One region of the Thalassospira sp. CH_XMU1448-2 genome, then DNA from elsewhere that is predicted to be linked to it. Evidence: riboswitches for the same ligand, from Rfam matches in the RefSeq annotation. Region 1 holds a riboswitch; the other holds the start of a gene.
What was found. A riboswitch is a leader RNA that binds a small molecule or an ion and turns the genes downstream of it on or off. The one in region 1 is predicted to bind glycine.
Positions count from the first base shown of each region.

Region 2: linked by a shared signal. The riboswitch ahead of gcvT (glycine cleavage system aminomethyltransferase GcvT) and the one ahead of WA318_RS17050 (L-serine ammonia-lyase) in region 1 are both predicted to bind glycine.

Region 1 is NZ_JAYMEA010000005.1:99,947-107,670, reverse strand. Features, by position in the region: gene WA318_RS17070 (divergent polysaccharide deacetylase family protein) at 1-281, opposite strand, end outside; gene WA318_RS17065 (S41 family peptidase) at 340-1,641, opposite strand; gene WA318_RS17060 (murein hydrolase activator EnvC family protein) at 1,638-2,996, opposite strand; gene gpmI (2,3-bisphosphoglycerate-independent phosphoglycerate mutase) at 2,977-4,569, opposite strand; glycine riboswitch at 4,857-4,951, shown strand; gene WA318_RS17050 (L-serine ammonia-lyase) at 5,153-6,595, shown strand; gene WA318_RS17045 (dihydrofolate reductase family protein) at 6,758-7,297, shown strand; gene WA318_RS17040 (YajG family lipoprotein) at 7,361-7,724, opposite strand, start outside.
Region 2 is NZ_JAYMEA010000001.1:951,038-958,761, forward strand. Features, by position in the region: gene ispH (4-hydroxy-3-methylbut-2-enyl diphosphate reductase) at 1-591, opposite strand, end outside; gene WA318_RS04295 (hypothetical protein) at 850-1,404, shown strand; glycine riboswitch at 1,495-1,595, shown strand; glycine riboswitch at 1,599-1,708, shown strand; gene gcvT (glycine cleavage system aminomethyltransferase GcvT) at 1,768-2,880, shown strand; gene gcvH (glycine cleavage system protein GcvH) at 2,951-3,322, shown strand; gene gcvPA (aminomethyl-transferring glycine dehydrogenase subunit GcvPA) at 3,325-4,680, shown strand; gene gcvPB (aminomethyl-transferring glycine dehydrogenase subunit GcvPB) at 4,677-6,173, shown strand; gene WA318_RS04320 (protein phosphatase CheZ) at 6,376-7,296, shown strand; gene WA318_RS04325 (hypothetical protein) at 7,505-7,724, shown strand, end outside.

The sequences.
Region 1 (7,724 bases):
CAGCCGGTTTCGGGATCAAGAACCGGGATCATGGCCACAGCTGTCGCCCCGAAGGGCGACAGGAACAGCGTAATGATCAGAAGCTTTGACAACCAGCTGCGCCTTGATTTCGGCCGCTTGGGAAGTCTTTTGAACTGAACATCGATGGGCAGTTCATTGAAGGGCAGGTCATCGAGATCAACATCGTGTTCGGCGTCAGACATCCCGTCGCCAAGGTCGTCAGCCAGCGCGCCAGCCATGTCCTCGTCGAGATCGCCATTCTTCTTCTTTCTGAATGGCAAGGAGTTTAGGATTTTCCTGAACACGAACAGCTAGTCTCTCACGGTGTCCGGTTGGTCCTTACCCTTGCGGGCGAGAACCAAACAGGGAAATGCCCCGGATCATGTCAAGTGCACGCGACAGCTGGTAATCGTCAATCGCAAGCTGCTCGGCCTGATCCCGGCGGGAATTTGCATCCTTTTCGGTATCGGTGGTGTGTGCGTCCTCGTTGCGAAGCGCACCATTCAGTGATGCTTCGGAACGGCGGGTGTCACCTTCGATGCTTTCGACACGGGCCTGTGGCACGATGATATCGGGAACGATCCCGACTTCCTGAATCGATTTGCCCGACGGGGTGTAATAGCGCGCTGTCGTCAGACGCAGTGCGACATTGCCCGGCATCGGAAGGATGGTTTGTACCGATCCCTTGCCGAAGCTGCGCGTGCCCATGATGATCGCCCGGCGGTGATCCTGAAGCGCACCGGCAACGATTTCGGATGCCGATGCAGAACCGTCATTGATCAGAACAATCATCGGAAGACCTTCGGCCAGATCGCCGGAACGGGCGTTGTAGCGTTCGGTATTCTGGGTGTCACGCGGACGGGTCGATACGATTTCGCCTTTATCAAGGAAGGCATCGGAAACCGAAATCGCCTGATCAAGAAGACCGCCCGGATTGTTGCGAAGGTCAATCACCAGACCCTTGATTTCCGGGCCGATCTGATCGCGCATGTCGGTAATGGCGCGCTGCAAGCCGCTAAAGGTCTGTTCGTTGAATTTGGTGATGCGGATGTAACCGATATCTTCCTTTACCTCGGCGCGAACCGACTGGATCTTGATCACTGCACGGGTCAGGGTGACATCAAACGGCGCCTGTTCACCCTTGCGGATGATGGTCAGGACGATGTCGGTATTGACCTTGCCACGCATCATTTCGACCGCGTCGTTAAGCGTCAGGCCGCGAATGGCAGTGCCATCAATATGGGTGATGAAGTCGCCCGGTTGCAGGCCGGCCTTTTCCGCGGGTGTGTCATAGATCGGCGAGATGACTTTGACAAAGCCGTCTTCCATCGTGACTTCGATCCCAAGCCCGCCAAATTCGCCGCGGGTATCGACTTGCATTTCCTCGAAATTATCCATGTTCAGATAGGAGGAATGCGGATCAAGCGAGGTCAGCATGCCGTTGATGGCAGCTTCGATCAGCTGCTTGTCATCGACTTCTTCGACATATTTGGCTTTGACCTGTTCAAAGACATCGCCAAACAAATTCAGCAGGCGATACGTTTCAGCCGAGGACGTTGAAGATTGCGCCAGACTTGGGGACGCAAGGCCGAAAGTCATGCCGGTCGCGAGTGCGAGTACTGCCAATCGAGAGGTTTTCATCCACTTACCTTGCCGTTTTTCGAGGCCAGCCAGGGAAGCGGATTAATCGCTTCTCCGTCCTGGCGCATCTCCAGATACAGTTTAGGCGCCGTTTCACCCATAATACCAACAGGTTCGCCCGCCAATAGATATTGTCCTACCACACTGTCGAGCCGATCAAAACCGGCGATAAGGCTATGGTATCCTTCGCCGTGTTCGATAATCAAGAGTCGGCCGTAACCGCGGAAGGGTCCGGCAAAGACAACTTTGCCGTCAAAGGGCGAGACAACCTGCGCATTTGCACGTGTGCTGATCTCAATTCCTTTGGATCTTGTGACTGTCAATCCGTCCGGGCCACGTGATTTTTCCCCGAACAGTGTGACGACTTTGCCACTGGCGGGCATTCGTAAATGCCCGTGTGCCAGCGTAATTGAACTGCCAACAGCGAATTCCTCGTCGCTGGTGCCATCTTTTTTGTCTGGTGCGCTGGGTGCGTCATCTTTTCGCGCCGGGGGTTCCGGCGGCGGGTTGCGCGCAATGGTCGTTGCGCCAAGCGTGTCGGCGTCCGGTTCGGTCCGGCTGGCAAGCTGAATTTCCGGGCGGGAACGCGGTTTTGGCAGGCCTTCGGCACGCTTGCGAAGCGTACTCAGCAACTCGCCAAGTGATTTGGCCTCGTCGGCAAGGGCGCTCACGGCTTTGGCGGCTTCGTGTGCTTCGGCCTCGGTCTCGGTGCGCAAGCGGCGTTTTTCACCCAGCAGGGCGGCCAGTGATGCGCGGTCCTGCTGTAATTCCTTGGTCGCTTTGGCGACATCGGCGCGACGGTCGCGGATATCTTCGCGAAGTGTGGCGATTTCAGACAATTCCTTGCGCAGGTCGCGCGCATGCTGTTCCACGCCGGGAAGCGCTGCTTTGAGCAACACCGCCGAACGCAGGGTATCCTGCGGTGATGTTGGCAGGGCAATGACGGCTTCGGGCGGTGTTGTTGACAGACGCTGTAGCGCCATCAGGATGCGGGCATATTGCCCTGCCTTGTCTTCGAGACTGGTCGCGGCAACCTTTTCACGGGTTTCGAGTGTCTGAAGCTGATCTTCAAGTTCGGTCAGGGTCGATTCCAGACGCTGGGTCCGCCGGGCAACCGAAATGGCTTCGGATTGCAGGGCCTGTTCCTCGGTCCAGAGTTCGCGCGATTTACGCGACAGGAACTCTTCCTGTTTTTGCTGTTCGGAAAGCTGGCTTTCGAGTTGATCAAGCTTCTTGTCAACTTTCTGCAGCGATTGGGCAAAAGAAGGCGCTGCCCCGCCTGCTGCAAGAACCGCAAAAACGGTCAGCGCAGGCAGGGCTATCCTGTAAGCAAATTTAGCTCGCAAGAAGCGCATCATTCTGTTTCAGGCCCCTAAGCAACGGTTTGCCAGTCATCTCGGCTGGCTGGGCGACGCCAAGCAGTTGCAGCAAGGTCGGCGCAACGTCGGCAAGACGCCCATTCTCCAATGTTACCCCTTCCGGACCGTTAACAAGAATGGTCGGAACGAGATTAAGGGTATGTGCCGTGTGCGGTTCGCCGGTTTCAGGATCGACCATGACTTCGCAATTGCCGTGATCGGCAGTCACAAAGGCGACACCACCAACCGACTTGATCGCATCAATCACTTTGCCAAGGCAGGTATCAACGGCCTCGGCCGCCTTCATGGCCGCAGACAGAATGCCGCTATGGCCGACCATGTCGGGATTGGCAAAGTTCAGGATGATCGCGTCGTATTTTTCCGACTTGATCGCAGCAACCAGTTTTTCTGTCACTTCGGGGGCGGACATTTCCGGCTGAAGGTCATAGGTCGCGACTTTTGGTGATGCGACCAGAATACGGTCTTCGCCTTCGAAGACCTGTTCTTCGCCACCGTTAAAGAAGAACGAGACATGCGGGTATTTTTCAGTTTCGGCAATACGAAGCTGCTTCAGACCGGCTTTGGAAACCACTTCGCCAAAGATGTTCGGCAGGGTCTGGGGCGGATAGATCGCATCCATGTATTTGGCATGTTCGGACGAATATTCGACCATGCCAGCCTGTATTGCGAACTTGACCGGCGTGCCACGATCAAAGCCATCGAATTCCGGAGCGCACAGGGCTGCCAGGATTTCACGGGCGCGATCGGCACGGAAGTTGGTCATCAGCAGGCCATCGCCATCCTTGATGCCATCGAAATCACCAATCACTGTCGGCAGAACGAATTCATCGGTGGTGTCTTTGGCATAGGCATTGGCAATGGCGGCTTCGGCACTTTCAGCCGTACGGCCATCGGCGTAATTTTTGCCCTGCACCATCGTGAAATAGGCCTGGCTGACGCGTTCCCAACGGTTGTCGCGGTCCATGGCGTAATAGCGCCCGGTAACGGTCACGATTTCAACGTCGGCATCGCCGATCAGGGCGCGGAATTTCTCAAGGAATTTGGCAGCACTTTTCGGTGCCGTGTCGCGACCATCAAGATAGGCGTGAATTTTCACCGGTACACCAGCGCCCGCGATGATTTTCGCAAGGGCGGCCATATGGGCCTGATGGGAATGAACGCCGCCTTCGGACAGAAGACCGGCAATGTGGCAGACGCCATTGCTGTCTTTCAGGGTCGCGATAATCTTTTTGACGGTGTCGGTATCGGCAATGGAGCCAGTTTTGACGGCTTCATCAATTTTGGGCAGTTCCTGCATGACCACACGGCCCGCCCCAAGATTCATGTGACCGACTTCCGAATTGCCCATCTGGCCTTCGGGCAGGCCAACATCCAGACCGCACGCCTTGAGGAAACCGGTCGGGTTATTGGCATAAAGCGCATCCCAGACAGGCGTATTGGCCAAGGCAACGGCGTTGTCCTTGGTTTCTTCGCGATAACCCCAGCCGTCCAGAATGCACAGCACCACCGGGCGCGGGCGCTTTACGGAATTCGATACAGTCACGTTCATAAACCCCACTGATAGAGATAAAGGCTGAATTACCCGTAAATAATTACCAGTAAATATGGTGACTTACGGGACGGTTCGCCATCAATCCTGTTGCGCAGGCAGGGTGGGTCAACCGTTACTCGCAACAGGCACATGTGTAATTCCGGCAATTTAGCATGAATGTGGCCGCGAAACAGTACCCGTGCCGGGAATTTTTTGCAGGTGCAAAGCTGCTTTTTGACAGGGTTTGCAGACACAGATACTCTGCGTTCCAACGGTGATCCTCAGAGACGGCAGAAATGGCGTTTCGCACCACGACGGGAGAGCCCGGTCATCCGCATGACCGGCGCCGAAGGAGCAATAGCCCCATAAAACTCTCAGGCAGATGGACCGTCGCGGATAGAGGCTCTGGAGAGAGAAACCGGATGGCGTGCATGTTCATTGTGCCCGACACCCGGTTTCCACCGAAGGATGAAAACCTGTTGGCTGACATTGTTTTTGGCAGGCAGGCGCACAATCTCAGGTCAAGGGACAGAGGGGGCAAGACACCGGTTCGCAAACGGCGCGAGATTTCGCGCGTTCAAGAGCCGTGAAGGAGGCCCTTATGACCACCCATACCGCCACCGGTCCCGCTTCGGGATCGCAAGACGGATCTGTGCAAGACGTAAACCTTTCTGTTGTTGATCTTTATACCATCGGGATTGGCCCATCGAGTTCGCATACGGTTGGTCCGATGCGGGCGGGTTACCGCTTCTGCCTTGAACTTGAAGCTCGCAATCTTTTGACCAGAACCGGCAGCGTGGTCGTCGATCTTTATGGATCGCTTGCCCTGACGGGTAAGGGACATGCGACCGATACCGCTGTGATCATGGGCCTTTCAGGGCAACGTCCGCGCAGTGTGGATCCCGATGATGTGGCCCCGACCATGGCGGCAATTGATGCCAGTTCCGAGCTGCAACTTTACGGGCAGCATCCGGTGGCCTTTAACCGCGAGACCAATCTTGTTTTCCATTTCACCGAGACCTTGCCGCAACATCCCAATGGCATGCGGATCACCGCCTTTGATCGTGACGGGGTGAAAATCCACGAACAGGAATATTTTTCAGTTGGCGGCGGATTTATTGTGTCTGGTGATGATCGCGGGGCGGAATATTCCGGTGATAACATCACATTGCCCCATCCGTTCGGATCAGCCGATGAATTGATGGCGATCTGCAAGCGCGAAGGGCGTTCGATTGCCGAAATCATGATGGCAAATGAACAAAGCTGGCGCAGCCCGGACGAGACATATGAATTTGTCGATCGCGTGCATCGGGCGATGATGGATTGTATTGATCGTGGCTGCAAAACGGACGGTATTTTGCCCGGCGGGCTGAATGTGAAACGGCGTGCATCCAAGCTTTATCACGAACTGACGGATAAACCCGAAGCGGGCCTTCGCGATCCTTTGACCGTGATTGACTGGGTCAATCTTTATGCCCTTGCCGTGAACGAGGAAAATGCCGCAGGCGGCCGCGTCGTGACGGCTCCGACCAACGGGGCAGCCGGGGTGATCCCGGCCGTTCTTCGCTATTATGAACGGTTTGGGGCCAATGCCAGTCAGGCCAAAATTCGCGAATTCCTTTTAACCGCTGCTGCAATCGGTTCGATCTACAAGAAGCGTGCCTCGATCTCGGCAGCCGAGGTCGGATGCCAGGGCGAGGTCGGTGTGGCCTGTTCGATGGCAGCGGGCGCACTTTGTGCTGTTCTGGGCGGCACACCCGAACAGGTCGAAAATGCCGCCGAGATCGGGATGGAGCATAACCTTGGCCTGACCTGCGATCCGATTGGCGGTTTGGTGCAGGTGCCCTGTATCGAACGCAATACAATGGGGGCGGTCAAGGCGATCAATGCCGCACGTCTGGCATTGCGCGGCGACGGACAGCACACCGTGTCGCTTGATCGTGTGATCGAAACCATGCGCCAGACGGGACTCGACATGCAAAGCAAGTACAAGGAAACCAGTCAGGGCGGGCTTGCGGTTAATGTCAACGTTGTCGAATGTTAACCCCTGTTCGGAAGAATAGGGCGGAAAACAGCGGTTTCTGACAATCGGGTGGTGATGGAAACAGTGCCGGTTTCTGCTTTCTTGTCACTCCCGGTTGATAATCTGCTATGATCGGTGAACCAAAAAAAGGGGCAAAGACCCCATCAAAGGTTGGACATAGACATGGGCAAAAAGCTGTTCCGCATATATATCGCGGTCAGTCTGGATGGCTTCATTGCACGCACCAATGGCGCGGTTGACTGGCTGGATCAATATGATCCGGCCGAGTTTGGCTTTGATGACTTTCTGGACTCCGTTGGCACATTGATCATTGGCAGAAACACCTTTGATCAGGTCATGGAATTTGGTGACTGGCCGTACGAGGCTCGCCGCACCATCGTTCTGACATCACGCGATCTTCCCGAAGACCGCCCGGCAAATATCGAGGCCTATGGCGGCAGCATTATCGAACTTGTCGATCAGCTTCGCGACAGTCGGAACGGGGACGGGGATATCTGGGTTGTTGGCGGGGGCAGCGTGGTGACGCAGTTCCTGTTTGGCGGCTTTGCCGACCAGCTTGATATCTTTACGGTTCCCGAAGTGCTCGGCGATGGCATATCGCTGTTCGGGCGCGATGCCGGTGGCATCAAACCCCGACTTCTGGCGTCAGAGCGCTATAGTTCCGGCGTGGTCCGCAGCCAGTATGGGTTGCATGATATCTGAATGACAAAAACCGCGCCCAAACGGCGCGGTTTTTGGTTCACCACGTTTCGGCTTAAAGGCCGATCATTTTTCTGAAAGCGCCAAGAGCTGTTCGGTGATTTTTTCGCGAACCTGCTTTAAAGCGTTGATTGCACTTTTCTGCCAATCGCTATCGAGCGCCATTTGCATGTTCTCGTTGTACTGCTCTTTGATCCTGATAGGGCCAGACTGGGTGATATTGTCGGCAGTTAAGGTTATGTCGCTGCGATTGTGTATGGTGATTTGCCAGAAGCCGGGTTCAAACCATGACCAGAATTCCGAAATATCAACTTTGACATCGGCGGCACTGGCGTAATTCGCATCTTCTGGTGTCAAAACACGGTATCCGGCTGCCTGGAATCCGTTTTCGACCGTTTTGGCAATGGCGTCGGCGACGGTCTTGCCTTCG
Region 2 (7,724 bases), on a different contig from region 1:
TTTCTTCGGCACCGAAATTGACGGGAACCGGCGCTGAAGGATTTCAATGATCTTGGCGGTGTCATCAAGTGACAGGGTCGTCTGGGTAACAAAAGCGAGGTTTTCCGGATTGGTGACCTCAAGCTTTTCGGCGTCTTCCTCGGTTTCAATCAGCGTCATGCTGCCTGCCGGGAGCTGGCCCATAGTGCCGATGACCTCCGGGTGACCGGCATGGCCGATCAGAAGAATATGTTTGCCTTCGGCAAAATGGCGTTCTGCGCCGCGATGAACCTTCGACACCAGCGGGCAGGTTGCATCGAGATATTCAAGCTTGCGGGTTTCGGCAGCTTCGGGCACGGATTTCGGTACGCCATGGGCCGAAAAGATTACCGGTACGCCATCGGGAACAGCATCAAGTTCATCGACGAAAACGGCACCCATATCGCGCAGGCGGTCGACAACGAATTTGTTATGGACGATCTCGTGACGGACATAAACCGGCGCACCATATTTTTCGAGCGCCTTTTCAACGATCTCAATCGCGCGATCTACCCCGGCGCAAAAGCCGCGCGGGTTGGCAAGAACGATCCGAAGACTGGCTTTATCTGACATGATACGGGGTCCGGTTTCCAAAATGTGCCGGGCTGTCCCGGCGCAGTTATTCAAGCGTTCTTGTTACATAACCTGCCTGATCTTGTGGCGCAATGACTCAGCATGGATCGAGAAGCCATGAATTTCGCAGATTTTGATGTTTTCATCTTGTGACAATATCCGAAGCGGGTTGTGCCCGTTCAAGTGAGAGAATAGACTGCGCGCGGACAGTGCTGATCGTGCACATGTCAGAAAACAGATGGTTTGATAGAGGCTTGGATGACAATCGGTAACGGACTGCGGCGCGTATGCGCATTGGGTATGGTCTCGCTTGGTGGATTGCTGGCTGCGTGCAGCGGTAACCCGTTTGAAGAGCAGCCCGTTCCGACGTGCCCGGCGGCCTATCTGCCAAAGGACACCGCAAAGCTTGTCCAGTTCAATGGCGCGGGCAAGGATCTGACCGATGTGATCGTCGAGGCCGAGTTCACGGGCTATCTTGGTGATTGCGGTTATGATCTGGGTGACAAGACGCTTGATGTCATCATCAGTCCGATTATCACCGCCGAGCTTGGCCCGGCTGCGCAGGAGCGCAGCGCGTCCTTTAAATATTTCGTGGCGCTTCGTGACCCTGCGGGCAATTTTGTTCAGAAATCGGTGTTTGATGTCACAATGCCGTTTGCCGATAACCTCAATATGGCTCGTTTCCGTGACGAGCAGGTAACATTGTCGGTGCCACTTGATGATGTCTGGACCGGACCGGATTACGAGATTTACCTTGGTTTCCAGCTAAGTGCGGATCAGCTCGACTATAATCGTCGTTTCGGAACGAACTGACGTCGCAAGGTTGAAATTCCGGTCTGACGATTGCCTGAATTTTGGGGCTGGTCGACCGAGATTGAAATACGTATAAGGACGCATACCCAAGTGATCCCCGTGGGAGAGTGCCACGGTCCATAACGGATTGCGCGGACGCCGAAGGAGCAACCACCCCGGAAACTCTCAGGCAAACGGACCGCGGGGAGATGGGACTCTGGAAAGCAGGCGGCATCAGAATGAAATGCCGGTGACCGCCTCGCCGAAGATGTAAGCAGACCGTCACGACAAGTCGGCTGTGATTCTTTCAGGCTCCAAGACAGAGGGGGAATGTGGTTGGCCATTGGTCGGCTATGTTTCGCAACGACTGTCCGGGAGAGCTTGATGGCCGATCATCAGACCGAACTGCTTAAAACAGCCCTTTATGACCTCCATGTAGAACTTGGCGCCAAGATGGTGCCGTTTGCCGGTTATGATATGCCGGTGCAATATCCGCTCGGCGTTAAGGGTGAACATCTTCATACCCGTGCCAAAGCGGGCCTGTTTGACGTGTCACACATGGGGCAGGTTCGCCTGACCGGTGAAAACCGTGTGGCCGAGCTTGAAAAGCTCGTGCCCGGAGACATCGCGATCCTCAAACCGGGTCGCACACGCTACTCGGCTTTTACCCAGGATGACGGCACGATCCTTGACGATCTTATGATCACCAATGCCGGTGACAGTCTGTTTCTTGTGATCAACGCAGCGTGCAAGGATGACGACATCGTTCACATGCGCGCCAACCTTGGCGATGGTGTTGCACTTGAGGAGATTGATGATCGTGCGTTGATGGCACTTCAGGGCCCGGAAGCTGCCAAGGTTCTTGCACGCTTTGCGCCGGAAGTTGCCGATCTCAAATTCATGAGTTTTGCCGAGATCGAGATTGCCGGGATCGCCTGCTTTGTGACCCGTTCCGGTTACACCGGCGAAGACGGCTACGAGATTTCCGTTCCCAATGACCGTGCCGAGGAGCTTGCGCGCAAGTTGCTGGCCGAGGACGAAGTCGAAGCCATCGGTCTTGGCGCACGTGATTCGCTGCGTCTGGAAGCCGGACTTTGCCTTTATGGCAATGATATCGATACCACGACGACGCCGGTTGAAGGCGATCTGAACTGGATCATCAACAAACGCCGTCGTGAAGAGGGCGGCTTCAAGGGCGCGGATGTCATCCTTGATCAGCTTGCAAATGGTGCAGACCGCAAACGTGTCGGCATCAAGCCGGAAGGCAAGGCGCCCGCCCGCGAACATACCCCGATTCTGAACAGCGACGGCGAAGAAATCGGCGAAATCACCAGCGGTGGTTTTGGTCCGACGGTCGATGGTCCGATTGCAATGGGATATGTGGCAATTGAATTTTCCGAGCCGGGTACCAAGGTCGATCTTATGGTGCGTGGCAAGGCCCGTCCGGCAGAGGTTGTTGAACTTCCGTTCGCACCGCATCGCTATTTCCGCGGCTAATCGCCGTAATTCTTGAGAATGTGCGGCGGATCGCCGCGCGGCAGACAAACGATCAACAGGGACTAAGACAATGGCTAAGAAATTCTCGCAGGAACATGAATGGATCGAGCTTGAAGACGGTATCGCAACCGTTGGCATCACCGATTACGCACAGCAGTCGCTTGGCGACATCGTGTATGTCGAGCTGCCGGAAATCGGCAAGAAACTGACCAAGGATGGCGATGCCGCCGTCGTTGAGTCGGTCAAGGCCGCAAGTGATGTTTATGCGCCGCTTGATGGTGAAATTGTTGAAGTAAACGAAGAACTTGATGCCAATCCGGCGCTGGTGAATGAAGCACCGGAAACCGATGGCTGGTTCTTTAAAATGTCGCTGACTGATGAATCCCAGCTCGACGAGCTGATGGATGAAGCAGCCTATAAAGACTTCGTCGAAGGTCTGTAAGTATGCGTTATCTTCCACTGACACGCGCTGATCGCGCCGTGATGCTTGAAACCATCGGGGCGTCATCAGTCGATGAACTTTACTGTGATGTGCCCGAGGGCGCATTGCTTGATGCACCGGTTGATCTGCCCAGCCATCTTGGCGAAATGCAGGTCGAACGCGACATGCAGGCGCTTGCCGCCAAAAACATCGGCGCATCAAGTGTGCCAAGCTTCCTGGGTGCAGGTGCCTATCGTCACCATGTTCCTGCAACGGTTGATTACATCATCCAGCGTGGTGAATTCCTGACGGCCTATACACCCTATCAGCCGGAAATCGCGCAGGGCACGTTGCAGTATCTGTTCGAATTCCAGACCCAGGTAGCATCGATCACAGGTATGGATGTGGCCAACGCATCGATGTGGGATGGTGCAACATCCTGTGCCGAGGCTGTCCTGATGGCTTGCCGTGCGACCCGTCGCAAAAAGGCCGTTCTTTCGGGCGGCCTGCATCCGCATTACCGCGAAGTCACCGAGACCTATTGCCAGTACAGCGATACCGAAGTTGCCGGACGTGACGGCAACCCGGAACAGCAGGCAACTGTCGAGGAACTGGGCGAACTGATTGATGATCAGACGGCCTGCGTTGTTGTGCAGTACCCGGATGTTTTTGGTCGTATTCAGGACCACACCCAGCTTGCAGATCTTTGCCATGCCAAGGGCGCGCTTCTGGTTGTCGTCTTTACCGAGGCTGTTGCATTCGGCGCGATCAAGTCACCGGGAAGCTTCGGTGCCGACATCGTTTGCGGTGAAGGCCAGTCAATCGGCAATGCGCTGAACTATGGCGGGCCATATGTCGGTCTGTTTGCCACCACCCAGAAACTGGTGCGTCAGATGCCCGGCCGTCTCTGTGGCGAGACGGTGGATCAGGATGGCAAGCGTGGTTTTGTTCTGACACTTTCGACCCGTGAACAGCATATCCGTCGCGAAAAGGCGACATCGAACATCTGCACCAACTCCGGTCTGTGCTCGTTGGCATTCACGGTTCACATGAGCCTGCTTGGTGAAGACGGTTATCGTCGCCTGGCAATCCTGAACCACGAAAATGCCTGCAAGGCTGCGGATGCAATTGATTCCGTCGCTGGTGCATCGGTTGTGAATGACAGCTTCTTTAACGAGTTCACTGTCAAGCTTGCCAAACCGGCAGCCGAGGTTGTCGAGGCACTGGTCGCCAAGGGTGTTCTTGGTGGTGTTCCACTGTCGCGTCTTTATCCGAACCGTTCTGATCTGGATAATTACCTGCTGGTGGCGGTTACTGAAACCAATACCGATGAAGATATCGCGGCCCTTGCGTCCGCATTGAAGGAGGCGCTGGCATGACGTTTACAACCCATACCGGCAACCGTGGACTTGTTCTGGAAGAAAAGCTGATCTTTGAACAGGGTCAGCCAGGCCGCACCGGCGTTGATCTGCCAGAGCCGAAAGGTACGAAGTCGCGCCTTGCAGGCCTTGATCGTGACAGCAATGTCGGTCTTCCGGGCTTGTCCGAACCGCAGGTGGTTCGCCACTTTACCCGCCTGTCGCAGAAGAATTTCGGGATTGATTCCGGTTTCTTCCCGCTGGGGTCCTGCACCATGAAGCACAACCCGCGCCTGAATGAAAAGGTTGCGCGTTTGCCCGGTCTTTCCGATCTGCATCCGATGCAGCCCGAAAGCACGGTTCAGGGTGCGCTTGAACTGATTGACCAGTGTGCACACTGGTTGCTGGTTCTGACCGGGATGCCGGCTGTTTCCATGTCACCGGCTGCCGGTGCACAGGGTGAACTTTGCGGCATGATGGCCATTCGTGCGGCCCTTGATGCCCGTGGCGAAAACCGCCGTCGTGTTCTGGTGCCGGAATCGGCCCATGGGACCAACCCGGCAACCGCGGCTGCATGTGGCTTTACGGTTGATTCAATCCCGGCAACCGAGGATGGTCGTGTTGATCTGGCGGCGTTTGAGGCCAAGCTTGGTGACGATGTCGCCGGTATCATGCTGACCAATCCGAATACCTGCGGCCTGTTCGAACGTGATGTGCGCAAGATCGCCGATCTGGTGCACGCGGCTGGTGGTTACTTCTATTGCGATGGTGCGAACTTCAACGCCATTGTTGGTCGTGTTCGCCCGGCCGATCTTGGCATTGATGCGATGCATATCAACCTGCACAAGACCTTCTCCACTCCGCATGGTGGTGGCGGACCGGGTTCCGGGCCGGTTGTGTTCTCCGATGCCCTGGCGCCGTTCGCACCGATCCCTTATGTCGTGCGCAATGAAAACGGCTTCCATCTGGTTGAAACCGCAGACGAAAATGACGGCATGAAGCCGTTTGGCCGTCTGAAAGGCTTCCATGGCCAGATGGGCATGTTCATTCGTGCCCTGACCTATATGAAAAGCCACGGTGCGGATGGTCTGCGTCAGGCGTCGGGTGATGCTGTTCTTAATGCCAACTATCTGCTTGCCCGTCTCAAGGAAAAGCTCAGCGTGGCGTTCCCGGGCTATTGCATGCATGAAGCCCTGTTTGACGACAGCTTCCTGAAAGATACCGGTGTTTCGACGCTGGATCTTGCCAAGGCAATCATCGACGAAGGGTTCCACCCGATGACGATGTATTTCCCGCTGGTCGTTCATGGTGCATTGCTGATCGAGCCGACCGAAACCGAAACCAAGGAATCGATCGACCAGTTCTGTGATGCAGTGCTTGCACTGGTCGCAAAGGCCGAGTCGGGTGATGCAGAGTTCTTCAAGAACGCACCTTACCTGACGCCGCGTCGTCGTCTTGATGAAACGGCAGCGGCGCGCAAGCCTGTGTTGCGCTGGCAACCGGAAACGGCTTGATACGCAAGGCTGCTTTAAGATTGCGAGCACCCCGGTCCATGGCCGGGGTGTTCTTTTTCAAGGACTTGTACTTGAAACCCATTGGACTTGTTGCAATCTGCACCTTTATACTTGTTCGAAAGGTAATGAACGACGCCGTCAAACGGTGCGTTTGGGGATTTTGTGAATGGGCTGCGCCCGTTCTGGAGGTTTGAAGTCAATCATGTCTCGTCGTGTTCAGAAGGTGTTTACTGCCGAACGTCGGTTAAAAGAGCGGACAGGTGGGGTCGTTGAAGATTGGTCGGACTCGTTCTTTGATCCGACGCTGGAAAGTGGGATGGGCGCAGGTGAAGCCATGCCGTCATCCTTGCCGTCTCCGGCTGCAACAGCAGAGCCTTCTGGTTTGACACAAGCTGTTCTTGACGAAATCCGGGCCCTTCGCGGGGAAGTATCCCAACTGCGCGAAGCGGTTGCATCCGGGGCAACAATCAGTGCCGACGCGCCGGTCGCTGCACCGGTTGCATCAAATGATGCGCCGATGGACGAGCTGCCCGAACCGGTTTCAAGCAACTTTACGCATAGCAACCGCCCGGGGGCGTCCGAGCCTGACCGTGATGATCTGGAACTGATTCGTACCCAGATCGAAGAAATGAACGAGCATATCCACAAGGCAAAGATCCAGATCGCATCGTTACGCCATCCAAAGGCCTCTGATGACCGTCTGGTCAGTGCGGCCTCCGAGCTTGATGCCATCGTCAAGGATACGGAAATGGCAACGCATACCATTCTGGAATCTGCCGAACAGATTGATGATCTGGCGATGACGCTCAAGAATTCTGCGCCCAGTGACTTTGTTGCTGATCACGTCGAACAGATCGCCTTTATCGTCACGAAAATCTTTGAGTCCTGTAACTTCCAGGACATTACCGGACAGCGCATCAACAAGGTCGTGCGCACGCTCGAATTTGTTGAAGAACGTGTCCACAACATGATCCTGATCTGGGGCGAGGATGCCTTTGCAGATCTTCCTGTGCCCGAGGGCGCGAGTAAAGAAAACCTGATTGAAGATGCGGATCTTTTGAATGGTCCGCAACTTGAAGGAGAGGGGATCAGTCAGGACGATATCGACAAATTGTTCGATTGAGGATGAAAACCTTGTTTTCTGTCCTATATCTGGGTAACAGACATACCCAATCCTTCCGCAGAAGAAGGATTCAGGCGATTTGCTGACATGTGACGTCAACCAATCGTTTACATATGTTGGGGTATGTTTATACCTATAAGAATAAGAAGCGTTGTTGGGATGCGTGTGACATTCGGTTGCACGTGTTTTGGCGTGCTTGGAGGTTGCTATGGGATTTTGGTCTCTTGGTGCTATTCGCCAGCCTAAGGCTCAGGACATTAAATGGCGCAAAAGCCCGCGTGGGGATTATTACCGCCTGTTCATGATTGATGACATCAGAGAACTCGGTCTGAACGGTGTGGGTGGCGTGTATCTGTTGTGGCATGGCGGCTTGAAACCGTCGTGGCTGGTTGCTGGCGCGACCGAGGATCTTGGCCACAGTTTTCAGG